4 regions of the Arthrobacter sp. BC5 genome follow, and region 4 is predicted to be linked to each of the others. Evidence: riboswitches for the same ligand, from Rfam matches in the RefSeq annotation. Region 4 holds a riboswitch; each other region holds the start of a gene.
What was found. A riboswitch is a leader RNA that binds a small molecule or an ion and turns the genes downstream of it on or off. The one in region 4 is predicted to bind S-adenosylmethionine.

Region 1 (4,241 bases), 1.6 Mb from region 4:
GTCCCGCTCAGTCCGTAGCGCGAGAGCACCGCCGCGACCCGGGCGTCGTCGTCCGATCCGATGCCGAGCGTGGCGCTGCCGGTGTTGACCCCGTGCACTGTCTCGACGGAGGCACCGAGCAGGTGCACCGCGACGCCGAGGTCCGCAGTGACGCGCTGGATCCAGTCGCCGGGGACGTCCGTGGAGTCGTAGGTGACATACCAGGTGCGTGTTCCGGCCTCGGGCCCCGCATGGCCGCGTCGAGGCTGAAGCGAACGCCCCAGGAGCGAGCCAGGGGAGGTCAGGAGTTCCACGAGGCTGCCCTGTTCCACGATGCGTCCGTGGTCGAGGCGCGCGACCGTGTCGGCGACCTGGCGAACCGTGTCCATCTCGTGCGTGATGAACACGACCGTGAGGTCGAGGTCGCTGCGCAGTTGGCGGATGAGGCCGACGACGGAGTGCGTGGTGTCGGGGTCGAGCCCGGACGTCGCCTCGTCGGCCAGGAGGATGGACGGCCGCAGCGCGAGGGCCCGTGCGATGCCCACTCGCTGTGCCTGGCCGCCGGAGAGCTGGAACGGGTAGTGGCCGGCCTTGTCGGCGAGGCCCACGCGGTCGAGGAGTTCCGCGACCCGGGCACGCGCCTCCCCAGGAGTCACACCGAGGTACTCGAGCGGCAGCGCGATGTTCTCCGCGGCCGTCCGGCGGCTGAGCAGGCTCGAGGACTGGAACACGGTCCCGATCCGCCGGCGGGCCTCACGGAGGCGCTTCTCGGGCAGCCCGGACAGCTCCTCCCCGTTGACGACGACGGACCCCGAGGTGGGGCGCTCGAGCAGGTTGATGCACTGGGCCAGGGTGCTCTTGCCGGCACCGCTGGGGCCGACGACCGCGGCGATGGAGCCCGTGGGCACCTCGAAGTCGAGGTCGTCGAGCACGGTCACGGCGGTGTCGCCGCGGCCATAGGTCTTCGTGAGGTGGCGTAACGAGATCATGTCGTTCCTTGGGCAGGCGGAAGCAGGGACGGTGCAGGACCGGACGCGCGCGTCCGGCGGTGGAAGGGCGAAAGGAGGTTCAGGGGCGCACGTGCTGGAGCCGGTAGCCCGCGCCCCGGTGCTCCTCGGGCAGGCGGTCGCCCTTGCCGAACAGCTTGTTGCGCAGGGTCCCCTCGACGTACTCGGTGGGATAGGCGCCGCGCTTCTGCAGTTCCGGAACCACGTAGCGGACGACGTCCTCGAAGGACCCGGGCGTGATGGCGTAGGCGAGGTTGAACCCGTCCACGTCCGTCTCCTCGACCCACGCCTGGAGTTCATCCGCGACCTGCGCCCCTGACCCGACGACCCGCGGGCCGAGGCCGCCGATACCCGCCCACTCCGCGATGTCGCGCACGGTCCAGGGAGCGCCGTCGTCGTTCACTTTCTGGAAGTTCGCGACGGCGGACTGGATGGCGTTCGACCTCACGTTGCCGATGGGCTCGTCGGGGTCGTAGACGCTGAGGTCGATCCCCAGCCAGCCGGACAGCAGCACGAGCGCTCCCTCGTAGCTGACGTACTGCTGGTAGTCGGCGTGCTTGGCCTGCGCCTTCTCCTCCGTCTCGTCCGTGATGACCGTCAGCATGGTGTAGATCCGCACGGAGTAGCGGTCGCGTCCCTCGGCCTCGACGGCGTCTCGGATCTTCGTGACCACGTCCTTGAGGATCGACTTGGTGGGCGCGCCGACGAAGACCGCCTCGGCGTTGCCCGCGGCGAAGCGGATGCCGCGAGGCGAGGCGCCGGCCTGGTAGATCACCGGTGTGCGCTGCGGGGAGGGCTCGCTGAGGTGGATGCCCGGGACGGTGAAGTACTCGCCGTCGTGGTTGATCTCGTGGACCTTGGCGGGATCGGTGAACACGCCGGTCTCACGGTCGCGCACGACGGCGTCGTCCTCCCAGGATCCCTCGAGCAGCTTGTAGAGGACCTCGAGGTACTCGTCAGCGTGGTTGTAGCGCTCGTCGTGCTCGAGCTGGTCCTGGTTGCCCATGTTGCGGGCAGCGGAGGGCAGGTAACCGGTGACGACGTTCCAGCCGACCCTGCCGTTGGTGAGGTGATCCAACGTGGAGAGCCTGCGCGCGAAGGGGTACGGGTGCTCGTAGGCGGTGCCGGCGGTGACGCCGAAGCCGAGGTGCTCCGTGACGAGGGCCATGGCGGAGACGAGCAGGAGGGGATCATTGACCGGCGTCTGCGTGCCCTGGCGCAGGGTGGCCTCGTTGGAGCCGCCGTAGACGTCGTACGTGCCGAGAACGTCGGCGATGAAGATGCCGTCGAAGAGTCCCTTCTCCAGGGTCTTCGCGAGGTCGGCCCAGTAGCGCAGGTCCTTGTAGCGCCAGGACTGGTCCTCCGGGTGGCGCCACAGTCCGGGCGACTGGTGGCCCACGCAGTTCATGTCGAAGGCGTTGAAGCGGATATGGCGGGGTGCAGGCACGGGGAATCCTCATGTCGGGGCACTGCCAGGGGAAGCGCCATACTTGCCCGAACGGTGTATGCCGGGCCGAATCCTCACCTGGGGCACCCCACTACAGCGAGAGGGTTGCCGTCCAACAAACCAGGGTTTTGCGTTGGAACTCTTGATTCTGGTTCGAGCGTAGGGGCATTCGCGCGCCGACGTCCACACGCTCCTGTCACAGAGCGTCACGAAGGCATGCTGCCTCCGGCGGAGACGCCCTACCGCAGGTAGGACGCCCCGTTCACGTCGACCACGGTGCCACTGACCCAGAGCGGGGCCTCCGTGGCGAGCCAGGCAACCGTCTGCGCAACCTCCTCCGGTGTCGCCACGCGGTTGAAGGGACTCTGCGACCGGACGGCATCCCCTCCCGGACCCTCCAGCACGGGCTTGCCCATGTCCGTCTCCACGAAGCCGGGCGCGACGGCGGCCGCGAGGATGCCGTGTGGCGCGAGCGCGACGGCGAGCGACTGGGTCATGGAGTGCAGCGCGGCCTTGCTGGCGCCATACGCGGGAGTGAGCGGCTCGCCGCGATAGGCGCCGCGTGATCCCACGCTGACGAGGCGCCCGCCGTCGGGCCCTGACGGGCGGTCGAGGAGATGGCGGGCCACGAGCCAGGCCAGGTTGGCCGGGCCGAACAGGTTGACGTCGAGCGTGCGCCGCCAGGCGTGCTGCCAGTCGTCGAAGCTGGTCGTCGCAACGGGGTGGGCTTCGAAGATACCGGCGTTGTTGATCAGCACGTCGACGCCCCCGAGCTCCTGCACAGCCTCATCGACGACGCGCCGGCACTCCCCGGCGTCGCCGACATCCCCCACGACGACGGTGTGGCCGGCGCCGGGAAGGCCGGCTCGGACCGTCTCGGCCGCCGCAGCGTCACGGCCGGCGTGAACGCCGATGCGGTGCCCCCGCCCGGCGAGGTGGTGGGCTATGGCGGCACCGATCCCTCGGCTCGCCCCTGTCACCAGGATGCTCAGTGTCATGGACCATGACGCTACATCCTCGATGACCGCGGCGGACCACGTGTGCTGGGGGTGGAATACACGTGAATTCTGGGAGACCGCCTTGCTAGGCTGTCAAGCCACTGCCCATGGCCATGCCCTTCCGGTAAAGGACTCTGATGGACCCATTCACCACGGACTTCGACAAGGGGATCCTGAGGCTCACGTGGAGGAGGGGCGTCGAGATCACCCGTGCGAACGGGGTCGCCGCCGCCCGCGCCCTGGCCGAGTTCCACGGTCCCGCGCCACTGCCGCTCCTGGTCCACATGCACGGCATCGCCGGCGTCACGCCCGAGGCACGCGTGGGCATGGCCGCCTACCGCGCTTTCTCCAAGGTCGCGCTCGTGGGTGAGGACGCCGTCGACGAGGTGATGTCCGGCTTCTCCCACCGGTCCCCCACCGCGACCCGCTACTTCACCTCGGAGGCCGAGGCGCTCGCCTGGCTGTCGGACAAGAGCACGGCCGAGCAGAGCGCACAGCCCGCACCGCAGCACGACTGAGGCTGTGCGCAGGTGCGAGACCGGCGTTGACCCTCCTCGCACCGGGTGCCACAGTGACAGCATGAGCACCCAGAACATGGAGAGCACCGGGAACGCCGGAGTCCAGGTCAGCAACAACGAGGCGAGGAGCCGCTACGTCGCAACGCTCGACGGCGACGAGGCCGGCATCGCGGCCTACGAGCGCTCGGGCGACACGATCGTCTTCACGCACACCGTGGTGGACGAGGAGGTCGAGGGCCACGGTGTGGGCAGCACCCTGATCCGGCATGCGCTCGACGACGCCCGCGGACAG
Region 2 (4,241 bases), 870 kb from region 4:
GCGGACCGGACTGGCAGTACGAGTTCGAGGGCACCCGGCTCCATGACGGGGACACCATCACCCTGGGCAACATCACCCTGCGCGCCCTTCACACTCCCGGACACACCCCGGAGCACCTGTCCTTCCTCGTCACCGACGGGGCGTTCAGCGACAAGCCCGGCTACCTGCTCTCGGGTGACTTCGTGTTCTCCGGCGATCTCGGCCGCCCCGACCTCCTTGATGAGGCCGCCGGCGGCGTCGACACGCGCTTCGAGGGTGCGAAGCAGCTGTTCAAGAGCCTGCAGGAGAAGTTCCTGACCCTGCCCGACCACGTCCAGGTCCACCCCGCCCACGGTGCCGGCAGCGCCTGCGGCAAGGCCCTCGGTGCGATCCCGTCCACCACCGTCGGGTATGAGCGTCTCTACTCCTGGTGGGGCCCGTACCTGGCCGCGAACGACGAGCAGGGTTTCATCAACGAACTCCTCGACGGGCAGCCCGACGCCCACGCCTACTTCGGACGCATGAAGCGCGAGAACCGGCAGGGACCGGCCGTCATGGGTGAGCGTGTACCGCTGACCGAGCTGGACAAGGACCAGGTCGCTGCTGGTATCGCCGCGGACACGGTGACGTTCATCGACACCCGCTCCGCGAACGAGGTCCACGCCGGGACGGTGACTCGCTCCCTGAACATTCCGGCAAGTGCCGCGATCGCGACCTACGGGGCGTGGGTCGTGAACCCCGAGACGGACAAGAACCCGCTCGTCCTGCTGGCCGCCAGTCAGGACCACGCGCAGGAGATCTGGGACCACCTCGTCCGCGTCGGCATCGACAATGTCGCCGGGTACGTCACCAGCATCGACGGGCTGCCCACCACCACGCCCGCCCTCGTGCAGCCCGAAGACCTCGCAGAGGTCGACGCCGCGATGATCCTCGACGTCCGCAACCGCACCGAGCACAGCGCCGGCCACGTCCCCGGGGCTCACCAGCTCAACGGCGGGCGGGTCATGTGGCACCTCGACGAAGTCCCCACCGAAGGGACGATCGTCACCTACTGCCAGAGCGGCTTGCGGAACTCCGTCGCTGCCAGTGCCCTCCGCCGGGCGGGCTACGACGTCGTCGAACTCGACGGCAGTTACCTCGGCTGGAACACCTGGCAGCAAACACAGGCACAGGAAACCGCGCTCACCAACTGACCAGCAGCCCACCGCTTCTGATAGCGGTAGCTGTCTCCTCTGAAGCAGACGCTTCAAATCCAACGGGACGACACATCATCGATGTGCCGTCCCGTTGGTGTTTCCCCTACTTGTCCTCAGCCTTGTCCGCGGCCTTATCCCCTGCCTCGTCCTTTGCCTTGCTCTGTGCGGGCGGCTAGATCGATGTCGAGGAGCGGGCGAAGAGCCGCTCCGTTGCGATCTGCGCGCCGCGCCCCAGGGACTCGAGTTTGGCGGCGGCGATCTGCGGGTGGATCCTTCCGCCCAGCCCGCAGTCGGTGGAGGCCACGACATTCTCCCGACCTACGAGTGCGGCGAAGCGCTCGATGCGCTGGGCGACCAGTTCAGGGTGCTCGACGACGTTGGTCGCGTGGGAGACGACGCCGGGAACCAGCACCTTCCCGGCGGGAAGGTCGACGTCCTGCCAGAGGGTCCATTCGTGTTCGTGGCGGGCGTTGGCTGCCTCGAAGGAGTACGAACCGGCGTTGATGCCCAGTACAAGGTCCACGATGTGGCGAAACTCGATGTCCGTGGTGTGCGGGCCGTGCCAGGATCCCCAGCAGACGTGGAACCGGACCTGTTCCTCGGGTAGTCCCCGCAGCGCATAGTTCAGCGCCTCGACCCGGATCCGGGTGAACTTCTGGTAGTCCTCGATGGAGGGTTCGGGGTTGATCTGGTCCCAGTTCTCCGCGATGGACGGATCGTCGATCTGCACGATCAGGCCTGCTTCGACGATGGCCTTGTACTCCTCGCGCAGGACATCGGCCCAGGCGTAGATGAACTCCTCCTCCGTGGCGTAGTAGTCGTTGCCGATCCTGCTCGCGGACCCGGGTGAGAGGGCCGTGATGAATCCTGTCGGAATGCCCGCAGCGCCCAACCCCGCTTTGAGGTTCGTGATGTCGCTGGCCAGTGCAGCACGCCCGGTGTACGAGATCGGCCCGGTTGCGGACGGAAAGGCCGTGGCGTTCTTGCCGATCTGGATGCCGCTCTCGGGATCCTGGTAGGCCGCCGCGAAGCGGGTCCAGTCACGCCGGTCGGCGAACGAGGTCAGCCGGATGGCGCCGGGCTCGCTACGGACGGGCTCGGCGAGGATCGGATTGAAGTCCGTCAGTTCCAGGCCGGCGGTGCGCTGGAAGCTGTAGGTCCACCAGGCTCCGTAATCGACCGGGTTGGACATCGCCTTGCCGTACTCGCCATCGCCCGGGATCGTGATCCCGAACTCCTTCTGGCGTTGGACGAGGTCCACCACGGCAGTCGTGAGCAGTCCTTCGAATTCGGGTGTCCGTTCCAGGGTGAACCCGTCCTCGGCAAAGGTGCGGGCGGCGTTGGCGGCGATCAGTTCCGGTGTGCGCGGCAGCGAGCCGGCGTGGCTGGTGGAGATGCGATCGAGTGTCATGATGCTTTCCTTTCCATCGGTCCTGCCATTAGCACCTTTCCGGACAAGGAATCCGGGGGAAGCTGCAGCGTCATGGAGGCAGGTCTCTCAGCTGCTCTGGATGGTGTGGCTTAGGGCTCTAAATCCACCGGTGACGCAGGCACGTCCCCTCCACAGCCAAAAGGCTGAGCACCAATCGGAGGGGCTGTGCACCATCATGGACGACTCGACCCTCCTGCTCAAAAATGCTGCCCGTAACAAGCCGGGATTTGATGGCCGGCCTCGAAACGCAGTGATCTGCACCTGGCAACCGCGAACAGGGACGAGGCCTACCGGGGTACTGCCGCCGACAATTGATTCCCCCGCGGTGCGCCCGACGAGGCTCGTTCACGTGTCGTTGACCACCTTGTCTCGCTCATAGGATCGAAGCCTGAGCCGACCCGTTTGGAGAGATTTACATGAGTGATCAACGCTTTCCGCGGAAGCTCTTCAGCGTTGGCGAAGACCCAGACCCCCGCTTCACCCTGGCCAATGAGCGAACGTTCCTTGCATGGATCCGCACGGCCCTGGCCCTGATCGCCGGAGGGGTAGCTCTCGAGGTGTTCGGGCTCGGCCTTCACCCCGGGTTCCGTCTGACGGCCTCGTTCCTGCTGCTCACTGCCGGGGTTCTAGCCCCAGTTCAAGCATGGTTTGGCTGGCTGGGTACCGAGCAGGCGCTGCGCCAAAAACGCTCCCTCCCCAGCTCGATCGCGGGACTCATCATTACCGTCCTGATTTGCGCTGCCGGAGTGTGCGTCATCATCGGGACTGTGTTGGCGTGAGCCCGAACTCGGAGGAAGGTTCTGATCTCCTCGATGCTGGTCTGCCCGCGGAGCGAACGGCACTGGCGTGGAGGCGAACAGCACTGTCGGTTGCACTGAGTTCACTGGTGGCCTTCCGGTTGCTGCCGGAACTACTCGGCAATCCGCTCTGGGCGGGTATGGGTCTGATAGGGGTCATCGGAGCGGGACTGATGTGGACTACATCCCAGCGACGTTATCGGGCTTTCCGCCGTGATCAGTTTCAGACGCCGCACATGCCGTTCGGGGCATGGCCATTGCTTGTTCTCGCCGCTTGCGTCGCACTGCTGGGCGTTGGCGCAGTCGCTCTCGCCATTAGTCTCGCCCCTGCCTAGGCACAGAACGCTCGATCCAACGATCAGGGAATGACTGCTCAGCTGGAAGGCATTTTCGGCGAGCAGGGATCGGAATTGTGAACCCGGTCGAGAGCCGACAAACTGCACCCACTCCAGTCCGTGGCCAGCCCAAGCGTCTTGTGGTCCTAGTTCGAGTGGACAGGATCAGACACCTCTCACCCCTCCCCGTCGGGGAAGTGAGGTCGGGCGCCGGTAGGGTCGATCCATGCCTTTGGATCTGCCGCGCCGCTCCCACGTGTTCGTGGACGAGTCCAAGGCAGGCACCTACTACATCGCGGCCGCGGTCATCTCGCCGGCGGACGTTACCGCAACGCGTTCCGCGATCAGGAGCCTGCGGTACAAGGGCAGCTCCTCGGTGCACTTCAACAGTGAGAGGGACGCAACCAGGCGGGCGTTCCTCAAAGGCGCGGCCCGAACCGGGGTGAAGACCGTCGTGTACATCGTTGATGGCCAGCCCGACAAGGTCGCCCGACCCGCCTGC
Region 3 (4,241 bases), 550 kb from region 4:
GCACCAGACCCGGTTCGGCCGGACCGTGTACGCCATCGGCGGTGGGGAGTCCTCAGCCCTGCTGATGGGACTGGCCGTCCCGAGGACGAAGGTCCTCGTCTACGGGATCAGCGGCCTGTGCTCGGCGATCGCGGGTATCCTCTTCTCGTTCTACAGCCTCTCCGGCTACAGCCTGGCGGCGACCGGCCTGGAACTGGACGCCATCGCCGCGGTGGTGGTGGGCGGTACGCTGCTCACCGGCGGATACGGCTACGTCCTCGGCTCCCTTGCCGGGGTGCTCATCCTCGGCATCGTCCAGACGTTCATCTCCTACGAGGGCACCTTGAGCTCCTGGTGGACGCGGATCGTGATCGGCGCCCTGCTCCTCGCCTTCATCCTGCTGCAGAAGCTCTTCTCCCGGAAGGCCAGGCTCACCTGACGGCTCAGGCGGAGCGGCCGGCCCTTCATCAGCACGGGGCCGGCGGGGCAACCGCCGCCGGGATCCCATAGGCCCGGCGTGCTGTCGGGGGCGCGATACCCCGGCAGCACGCCGATGATCACGCGCCGCAGGTCCTCCACCCGTCGGGCCGGACCTGCAGCCTCCGACCGCCCGGCCCGAGAAGAATGGCAACGGATACGCTGGTGCCATGACTGTTCTCGTGTTCCTCGACCCGGCCCACGACGACGGCAAGGTCGTCGACGCCTCGCAGCCGCAACTGATGGCCACCGACCTCGGTGCCACGCGCGGGGACGGCATCTTCGAATCGCTGCTGGCCGTCGGCGGAGCTCCCCGGAAGGAGCAGGCGCACCTCGCACGGCTCGCGTCGTCGGCCGCTGCCCTCGATCTGGTGGTGCCCGGGGCGGAGGCCTGGAGCCGCGCCATCCGCACCGGGCTGCGGGAGTTCGCGGCGGCCGAGCCGGACCACGGCAACGCCGTCGTGAAGCTGATCGCCACGCGTGGAGTGGAGGGCGCGGGACATGCGACGGCCTGGGTCCAGGTGGCGCCCGTTCCGGCGTCGACCCTCGCACAGCGCGACGCCGGCCTGAAGGTCCTGTTCCTCGAGCGTGGGTACGACAGCACCGTTGGACAACGCGCGCCCTGGCTGCTGATGGGCGCCAAGACCCTCTCCTACGCCGTCAACATGGCGGCCATCCGCCATGCGAAGGCGCACGGCGCGGACGACGTCATCTTCACATCCTCCGACGGCAAGGTCCTGGAAGGACCGACGTCCACCGTGCTCCTCGCCTACGATCGCGACGGGCAGAAGACGCTCCTCACACCGCAACTGGAGAGCGGCATCCTGGCGGGCACGTCCCAGAGCGCTCTCTTCGCAGCGGCGAAGGAGCAGGGGTGGGAGCTCGGCTACGGTCCGCTCGAACCGCACCACCTGCTCGACGCCGACGCCGTCTGGCTGATCTCGAGCATCCGGCTCCTCGCACCCGTCCTCTCGCTCGACGGCCAGGACCTGCGCACGTCGGCCGCGCTCACCGCCGAACTCACCGAGCTCGTGGACCGATTCGTGTAATCTCCGCCACAAAATGGCCGCATAAAGGCCCTCTACGGCGTCAAACGCCGATTTTCACCCGTTGCCGTTTTGACCGGGTGCTTCACCCTGCCCTAGCGTTTTTCCTGAAATCAAGAGTTCCAGCCCTCGGCCCTGGCCGGCTGGACAGCAACCCTCTCCCGTAGTGGGGTGCTCCAGGTGAAGATTCGGCCGCCGGGACCAGTCCCCCGGTTGGCAAGTACGGCGTCGTGCGGTGTCCCGGGATTGCTGGGTAGCCACATCACAACGCGCAGCCCAGAACAGCGAGCGTGTCACCCAGCAGCCAGCAGCCTCCTTCCGTGCCGTCGACCGGCACCTCCGAAAACCCCTCACCTGTGCGCCCGGAATCCGGGCCGGTATCGAAGGACATCATGACCATCTCCCGTAAGGTCCTCGCGGCATTCGCCGTACCCCTCCTCGCCCTGACCGTCTCCTGCGGCAGCTCCAGCAGCGAGCCCACCGAGACCACCGACGCCCTGGCCGGCAGCGACCAGCAGTCGCTGGACCAGTACACCACCGAGGACAGCACGCCGATCGACGAGATCGACACCTCGAAGCTCGGTCTCATCACGGAGGGCACGCTGCGTGTCGGCACCCTCTCGGACGCCCCTCCGAACATCTTCATCGAGAACGGCGTCTTCACGGGCTACGACAACGAGTTGCTGCGCGCCATCGGCGACGAGCTCGGCCTCGAGGTCGAGTTCGCCTCCACCGACTTCTCGGCGCTGCTGGCGCAGGTGCAGAACAAGCAGTTCGACGTCGGGTCCTCCTCGATCTCCACCACCGAGGCCCGCCGCGGGAACGTCGGCTTCACCAACGGCTACGACTTCGGCTACATGGCCGTCGTCGCCAAGAACGGCTCCACGGTCACGGGCTTCGACTCGCTGTCCGAGAGCACCCGCATCGGCGTGGTGCAGGGCACCGTGCAGGACGACTACGTCACCAACACCCTGGGCCTCGAGCCCGTGCGCTTCGCCGACTACAACACGGTGTACGCCAACGTGAAGAACGGCCAGGTGGACGCGTGGGTGGCGCCGTCCCAGCAGGCCACCGGCCAGGTTAAGGAGGGCGACGACACCGCGATCGCCGAGACCATCATCAACACGGAGAACTTCACCGCCTACGCCGTGAACAGCGAGAACCAGCCCCTGATCGACGCCCTGAACGCGGGCCTCGACGCCGTGGTCGAGGACGGCACGTGGTCCGAGCTCACCAAGGAGTGGTACCCGGACCGCGAGATGCCCACCGACTGGAAGCCCGGCAGCAAAGCCGTGGAAGTAAAGTAGCCGACCCTCCATGAATGCCCTTGAACAGCTCGCGCAGACCTTCTTCGACTGGGAGGCGATGGCCGCCGTCCTGCCGGAGCTCCTCGCGGTCGGCCTGCGGAACACCCTGATCCTCGCGATCGCGTCCGGAATCATCGGGACGGTCCTCGGCATGGTCCTCGCGATCATGGGGATCTCCCGCAACCGGCTGCTCCGCTGGGCGGCGCGCATCTACACGGACATCTTCCGTGGGGTGCCCGCCGTCGTGATCATCCTGCTCATCGGCATCGGACTCAGCCCGATCTACCGCGAGGCCACCGGCAGCACGAGCCCGTTCCCCATGGGGATCCTCGCGCTGTCGCTCATGGCGGCGGCCTACATCGGCGAGATCTTCCGCTCCGGCATCCAGAGCGTGGAGAAGGGACAGCTGGAGGCCTCGCGCGCCCTGGGCTTCAGCTACCGCTCGTCGATGCAGCTCGTGGTGGTCCCCCAGGGCGTGCGGCGCGTGCTGCCCGCCCTGGTGAACCAGTTCATCGCGCTGATCAAGGAATCCTCGCTCATCTACTTCCTCGGGCTGCTCACCAGCGAACGTGAACTGTTCCGGATCGGGAACGATGCGGCCAGCAACACGGGCAACCTCTCGCCGCTCATCGCCTCCGCCGTGCTGTACCTGTGCCTCACGATCCCGCTGACCCACCTGGTCAACTACATCGACAACAGGTTGCGGACGGGCAAGCGGGAGAAGCCGGAACCGGACGAACTGGCCGCGAAGATCGGCGAAGGAGCCAAGGCGTGAAGACCATCGATTCGGGAACCCTGACCGGCAGGGACCTCCACCTGTCCTTCGGGACCAATCACGTGCTGCGCGGCATCGACCTGCACGTGGAGCAGGGCACGACGGCGTCGGTCATCGGCCCGTCCGGGTCCGGCAAGTCCACGCTCCTGCGTGTCCTCAACCGGCTGATCGAACCGGACAGGGGGGACATCCTGCTCGACGGCCGGTCCGTGCTGAAGGACAACCCGGACGAGCTGCGCCGCCGCATCGGCATGGTGTTCCAGCAGTTCAACCTCTTCCCCCACAAGACCGTGGTGGACAACGTCTCCCTGGCGCTGCGGAAGCTCCGGAAGATGTCCGCGGACGAGGCCCGGGAGAAGGCGCTGGCGCAGCTGGACCTGGTGGGGCTGAAGCACAAGGCCGACGTGCGGCCCGGCAACCTCTCGGGCGGCCAGCAGCAGCGCGTCGCGATCGCCCGGGCGCTGGCGATGGACCCCGAGGTCATGTTCTTCGACGAGGCCACGTCCGCCCTGGACCCGGAACTCGTCAAGGGCGTCCTCGCCCTCATGGCCGATCTGGCCTCGGCGGGCATGACGATGGTCGTCGTCACCCACGAGATGGGCTTCTCCCGCAACGTCTCCGACACCGTGACGTTCATGGACGGCGGCGTGGTCGTGG
Region 4 (4,241 bases):
ACCACACGGGTGATCTCCTCCCGCAGGAACTGTTCGTACTCCGCCTGCGAGATGCTGCCGCTGCGGGCCGCAGCACGGGCAGCACGGACCTCGCCTGTCTGCGGGAAGGAACCGATGGTGGTGGTCGGCAGCAGGGGCAGTCCCAGCCTCTCCTGCTGCAGGTCCGCCCGGTGTGCGGCGGGGCCGCGGGTGAACGCCTCCTCCGTCAGTCCGTTCGTGCGCGCGCGCACCCGCTCCACGACGACGCCGTCGAACAGCGCGCGCTCGCGCAGCACCGCGTCCGCAGCCCGGAGCTCATCGGTGACGGCCGTGGGGCCCTCGGCGAGTCCGCGCGCCAGGACCACCACCTCGCCGATCTTCTGGTCGGCGAACGCGAGCCAGGACGGCAGGTGTTCCGGCAGGGCGGACTCGGCCGCGACGTCGTGCGGCACGTGCAGCAGCGAGGTGGACGTCGCCGTGCTGACCGCTCGCGCGGTCTCCGACTGCAGCTCCTCCAGCACGGCCAGGGAAGACCGCAGATCGTTCCCCCATACGTTCCGCCCGTCCACGACGCCGGCCACGAGGCGCGTGTCGCCCAGTGCCTGCAGGGCCCCGACCGAGGGCCGGGTCCCCCGGACCAGGTCCGCGTGCACCGCTTCGACGCCCGCCGCGGCGAGCACTGCCAGCGACTGGCCCGGTTCCGCCGGATCACCGCCGGTACCGTAACCCGAGGTCACCAGGAGAGCCGGCCGGTCCGCGGCACCTGCCAGCTGCCGGTACACCCGGTCCACGAGCCCGCCGGGTGCTGCCAGCTCGCCGCCGCGGTCGCCCACGAGGCCCGGCTCGTCCAGCTGCACCCATGCGGCGCCCGCTTCCGCCAGTGCCGCGAGGATCCCCGCGTAGGCCGCCACGGCGTCGTCGATCCGGGACAGCGGGTCGAACCCGGCGGGCGCTTCCTCCTCGGCCTTGGCCAGCAGCAGGTAGGTCACGGGACCCACCAGCACCGGGCGCAGCACGGCGCCGCGGTCCTTCTGCCGGCGGACGATGGACGTCAGGCGGTGCGCCACCGCGGCGAACGTGGTCCCCGGGCCGATCTCGGGCACCAGGTAGTGGTAGTTCGTGTCGAACCACTTGGTCAGCTCCAGCGGCGCACGGTCGCCGTCTCCCCGGGCCAGCGCGAAGTAGGCGGCGGTGTCCACGGAACCGTCCTCACCCGCCAGATCCGCGAAGCGGGACGGCAGCGCGCCCAGGGCGGCCGTGGCGTCGAGGACCTGGTCGTAGAGGGCGAAATCCGCGGGGATGGAGGAATCTGCCTCCTTCAGGCCCAGCTCGGCGAGCCGTGCAACGGTGCGGTCCTGCAACTGCTCGGCCGCACGATCCAGCCCTGCCTCGTCCAGGCGGCCTGCCCAGTAGGCTTCCAGGGCCTTCTTCAGCTCCCGGTCCGGCCCCATGCGCGGGTAGCCGAGGATCGTGGCGGCGGGGAAGGTGTCGGCGGTGCTCATACGGTGCTCCTTGGAGATTGGTGTCGGGTTCGGATCTGGAGGCCCCGGGCGTTCAGGCCGGGACGGCGCCGGCGCGGCGAGCCGCCGGGAGATCGAGCTCTTCGACGACGTCGACGGACGCGCGGAAGTCGTTGAAGGTGTACAGGTGGAGGCCAGGGGCTCCTGCCTCGAAGGCCGCACGGGCCAGCACGGCCGCTGCCCGCACGCCGATCCGCCGTCGTTCGGCCTCACTCGACGCCGTTTCCAGGCGGTGCAGCAGCCCGGCGTCGGGACGTACGCCGGTCATGAGGGCCAGCCGCTCGAGCCGCCGGACACTGACGGCGGGCATCACGCCGGGGATGATCGGGATGGTCACGCCGGCCGTCCGGGCTGTACGGACCAGGCGCACGTACTCGGCGGGGTCGAAGTACACCTGCGTGATCGCGAAGTCGGCGCCGGAGCGCTGCTTCGAGATCAGCACCTCGACATCGTGCAGGAACGACGGCGACTCGGGGTGCCTGGTCGGGTAGGCCGCGACCCCCACCGCGAGCCGGCCGCCGGCGAGTGCGGCGCCGTGCCTGGCCTCGACCCCACGGATCAGTTCCACCAGATCCCGGGCGAAGGGCAGCTCGCCGCGGAACGCCTCTCGATCCGCCGGCAGGTCACCGCGCAGTGCCAGGATCCCCCTGACCCCGAGCCCGACGAACTGCCGCACCAGCAGGTCCAGGCCCTCCCGCGTCTCCCCCACGCAGCAGAGGTGGGCCACCGCTCGGAGCCGGGTGCTGGTGACCAGGTGCCCGATGAGCTCGACGGACGCCCGTCGTCGTGCCGGTGCGCCGCTGTAGGTCACCGAGACGTAGTCGGGTCGGGTGGCTCCGAGTTCGTCGATGGTCCGCAGTACGGCGTCGCCGGCCTCCGGGGTGGCCGGCGGGTACAGCTCGTAGGAGAGCGACGGCGGTACCGCTCCGTCTCCGGGACATGCCATTCGAACTCCAGTCTCCATCGGTTCTGGCATTAGCACCGGTTCCGCTGCCCCCGAGGGAACAACTGATGGGTTGCTGCGGCGTCAACAAGCCAGATCTCTCGGCCGCTCTTGATGGTTGGTGGGATCACTCTAAGCAGGGCGACCTGCGGGGCGGCACACCTGACGCAACATGTCGGCGTGTGACCTTGTGCGACACGGCTTCCGTCACATAGCGCGATCGCGACGTCATGGAACGGGCCCGGGGGGATCCAGGGGCTGCTCTCCGGCCGTCCAGGGGTTGATCGCCGGGACCGCCAGCCTCCGGTACGGTTCGACGTTCCCCGACACGACCGAGAGTCCCCTGTGGCGGGCCGTCGCCGCGATCAGGGAATCGGCGAGGGCCACGTCGGAAAGGTCCGCAAGGGCCGCCCAGGCCACGGCGACGGCGGCGTCGACGGACAGGATGTGGGACCCGAACCGTTCCGCGAGTTCGTGCAGCCAGGCTTCCAGGTCCGGGAAGTGCTCGTTCCGGCGGCCCAGCGAGGACAGCTCGCCGATGGTCAGCGCGGAGACGAAGATCCGGAAGTGACGGCGCCGGTGGAGGAAGCCGGTGACGGCTGGATGAGGGCTCGGGCTACGCAGCTCCGCGATGACGTCGGTGTCCAGGAGGAGGCCGCTCGGTGGTGCCATTCCTCAGCCACCCGCCGGTCGGGGGCCCGTCCTCACCGTGGAGCCGCCCCTGGACGTCGGCGCGAGGAGGAAGGCGACGAACGCCTCTCGCGGAGCGGTGAGCACCTCGTAGTCCTCGATGCTGAGGGCCACCATCGGAATCTCTGCGGCGGATGCGCCGGCGGGGAAGGGAGTCATGGGCGGACGGCGCAGGGCCGCGTCCTTTCGCGAGCTCTTGCCCGCACCAGATGCCCGAGGAAGGGGCGAATGCGGACCGCTTCGTCATCCGAACCACCCTGTGAGCGCGGGGTTGGTATGCGGCCCAGTCGGAGCTTGGCGGCCGCAGTTCTTGAAGCTGTTGGAAGTATAACCAGGCAGGGCCCGGCATCATCAACGCCCCGGTCACGGTGCCGTACGCGTCAGGAGCGTCGGCGCCCGGCGAGGGCGCGTGCCTCGGCGAGGAACTGCTCGGCGACCGCCAGCCGCGACAGCGCCTCCACCTCCCCGCCGTCGCCCCCTGTACGGCTCCGTGCTCCCGCGATGAGCGTGAGGCTCACGGCCGCGGCCCGGCTCCGGAGCGCGGCCGGGTCCACCTGCTCGTCGAACGTCCGCAGGAAGCGCGGGAGGGCCTGCGGCACGTGGGCGTACCCGACGTGGAGTCCCGGGAGGACGGCGACGTGGCCGAGGAAGCAGGCGAGGTCATCGACGAGATGCCCCGGTCCGAGTGCATCGACATCCAGCAGTCCGGACACGGCACCGTCCGTGATGAGGAGGTTTCCCTCGTAGAAGTCACCGTGGGCGGGCACGAGCGGTCCCGCGTCACTCGAGCGGACGGCCTCGTCGATGGCTGCGGCGAGACCTCGGATCCGGGCGGCTTCGGAGGGCAGAGCCGCCACCGCTCCTTCGCCGTAGTCCCTGACCCGGGCCGCCCAGGGCGGTCGTACGGGCAGGGCGAGAACCGCGGGCGGCAGGGAGGTGAGGACGTGCACCAGGGCCCCGGGGTCGACGTCGGCCGCGCCGTCCCGCATGAGGAGCTCGGCGAGGGGCGTGCCCGGAGCAGGGTGCATGGCCACCACGTCCTGCATCGGCTCGCCGGCGAGGACCGGAGCGGGCACGCCGGCGGCCCGGAGCATCCGGTGCCGTTCCGC

Region 1: it holds a riboswitch for S-adenosylmethionine, as region 4 does, so the genes downstream of both, AC1MFI_RS02095 (LLM class flavin-dependent oxidoreductase) here and AC1MFI_RS09860 (methylenetetrahydrofolate reductase) in region 4, are expected to answer to the same signal.
Region 2: it holds a riboswitch for S-adenosylmethionine, as region 4 does, so the genes downstream of both, AC1MFI_RS13975 (cobalamin-independent methionine synthase II family protein) here and AC1MFI_RS09860 (methylenetetrahydrofolate reductase) in region 4, are expected to answer to the same signal.
Region 3: it holds a riboswitch for S-adenosylmethionine, as region 4 does, so the genes downstream of both, AC1MFI_RS07235 (ABC transporter substrate-binding protein) here and AC1MFI_RS09860 (methylenetetrahydrofolate reductase) in region 4, are expected to answer to the same signal.

What each region holds. Positions count from the first base shown of each region.
Region 1 is NZ_CM155273.1:495,343-499,583, forward strand. Features, by position in the region: gene AC1MFI_RS02090 (methionine ABC transporter ATP-binding protein) at 1-968, opposite strand, end outside; gene AC1MFI_RS02095 (LLM class flavin-dependent oxidoreductase) at 1,048-2,433, opposite strand; SAM riboswitch class IV at 2,468-2,581, opposite strand; gene AC1MFI_RS02100 (SDR family NAD(P)-dependent oxidoreductase) at 2,673-3,431, opposite strand; gene AC1MFI_RS02105 (SpoIIAA family protein) at 3,569-3,949, shown strand; gene AC1MFI_RS02110 (GNAT family N-acetyltransferase) at 4,011-4,241, shown strand, end outside.
Region 2 is NZ_CM155273.1:2,978,485-2,982,725, reverse strand. Features, by position in the region: gene AC1MFI_RS13980 (MBL fold metallo-hydrolase) at 1-1,172, shown strand, start outside; gene AC1MFI_RS13975 (cobalamin-independent methionine synthase II family protein) at 1,348-2,586, opposite strand; SAM riboswitch class I at 2,597-2,693, opposite strand; gene AC1MFI_RS13970 (YidH family protein) at 3,024-3,386, shown strand; gene AC1MFI_RS13965 (DUF202 domain-containing protein) at 3,356-3,739, shown strand; gene AC1MFI_RS13960 (hypothetical protein) at 3,966-4,241, shown strand, end outside.
Region 3 is NZ_CM155273.1:1,560,434-1,564,674, reverse strand. Features, by position in the region: gene yjfF (galactofuranose ABC transporter, permease protein YjfF) at 1-418, shown strand, start outside; gene AC1MFI_RS07245 (aminodeoxychorismate lyase) at 627-1,505, shown strand; SAM riboswitch class IV at 1,614-1,731, shown strand; gene AC1MFI_RS07240 (hypothetical protein) at 1,765-1,896, opposite strand; gene AC1MFI_RS07235 (ABC transporter substrate-binding protein) at 1,895-2,809, shown strand; gene AC1MFI_RS07230 (amino acid ABC transporter permease) at 2,820-3,584, shown strand; gene AC1MFI_RS07225 (amino acid ABC transporter ATP-binding protein) at 3,581-4,241, shown strand, end outside.
Region 4 is NZ_CM155273.1:2,111,591-2,115,831, reverse strand. Features, by position in the region: gene metE (5-methyltetrahydropteroyltriglutamate--homocysteine S-methyltransferase) at 1-1,481, opposite strand, end outside; gene AC1MFI_RS09860 (methylenetetrahydrofolate reductase) at 1,534-2,445, opposite strand; SAM riboswitch class I at 2,457-2,563, opposite strand; gene AC1MFI_RS09855 (PIN domain-containing protein) at 2,671-3,114, opposite strand; gene AC1MFI_RS09850 (hypothetical protein) at 3,118-3,291, opposite strand; SAM riboswitch class IV at 3,320-3,448, opposite strand; gene AC1MFI_RS09845 (phosphotransferase family protein) at 3,513-4,241, opposite strand, start outside.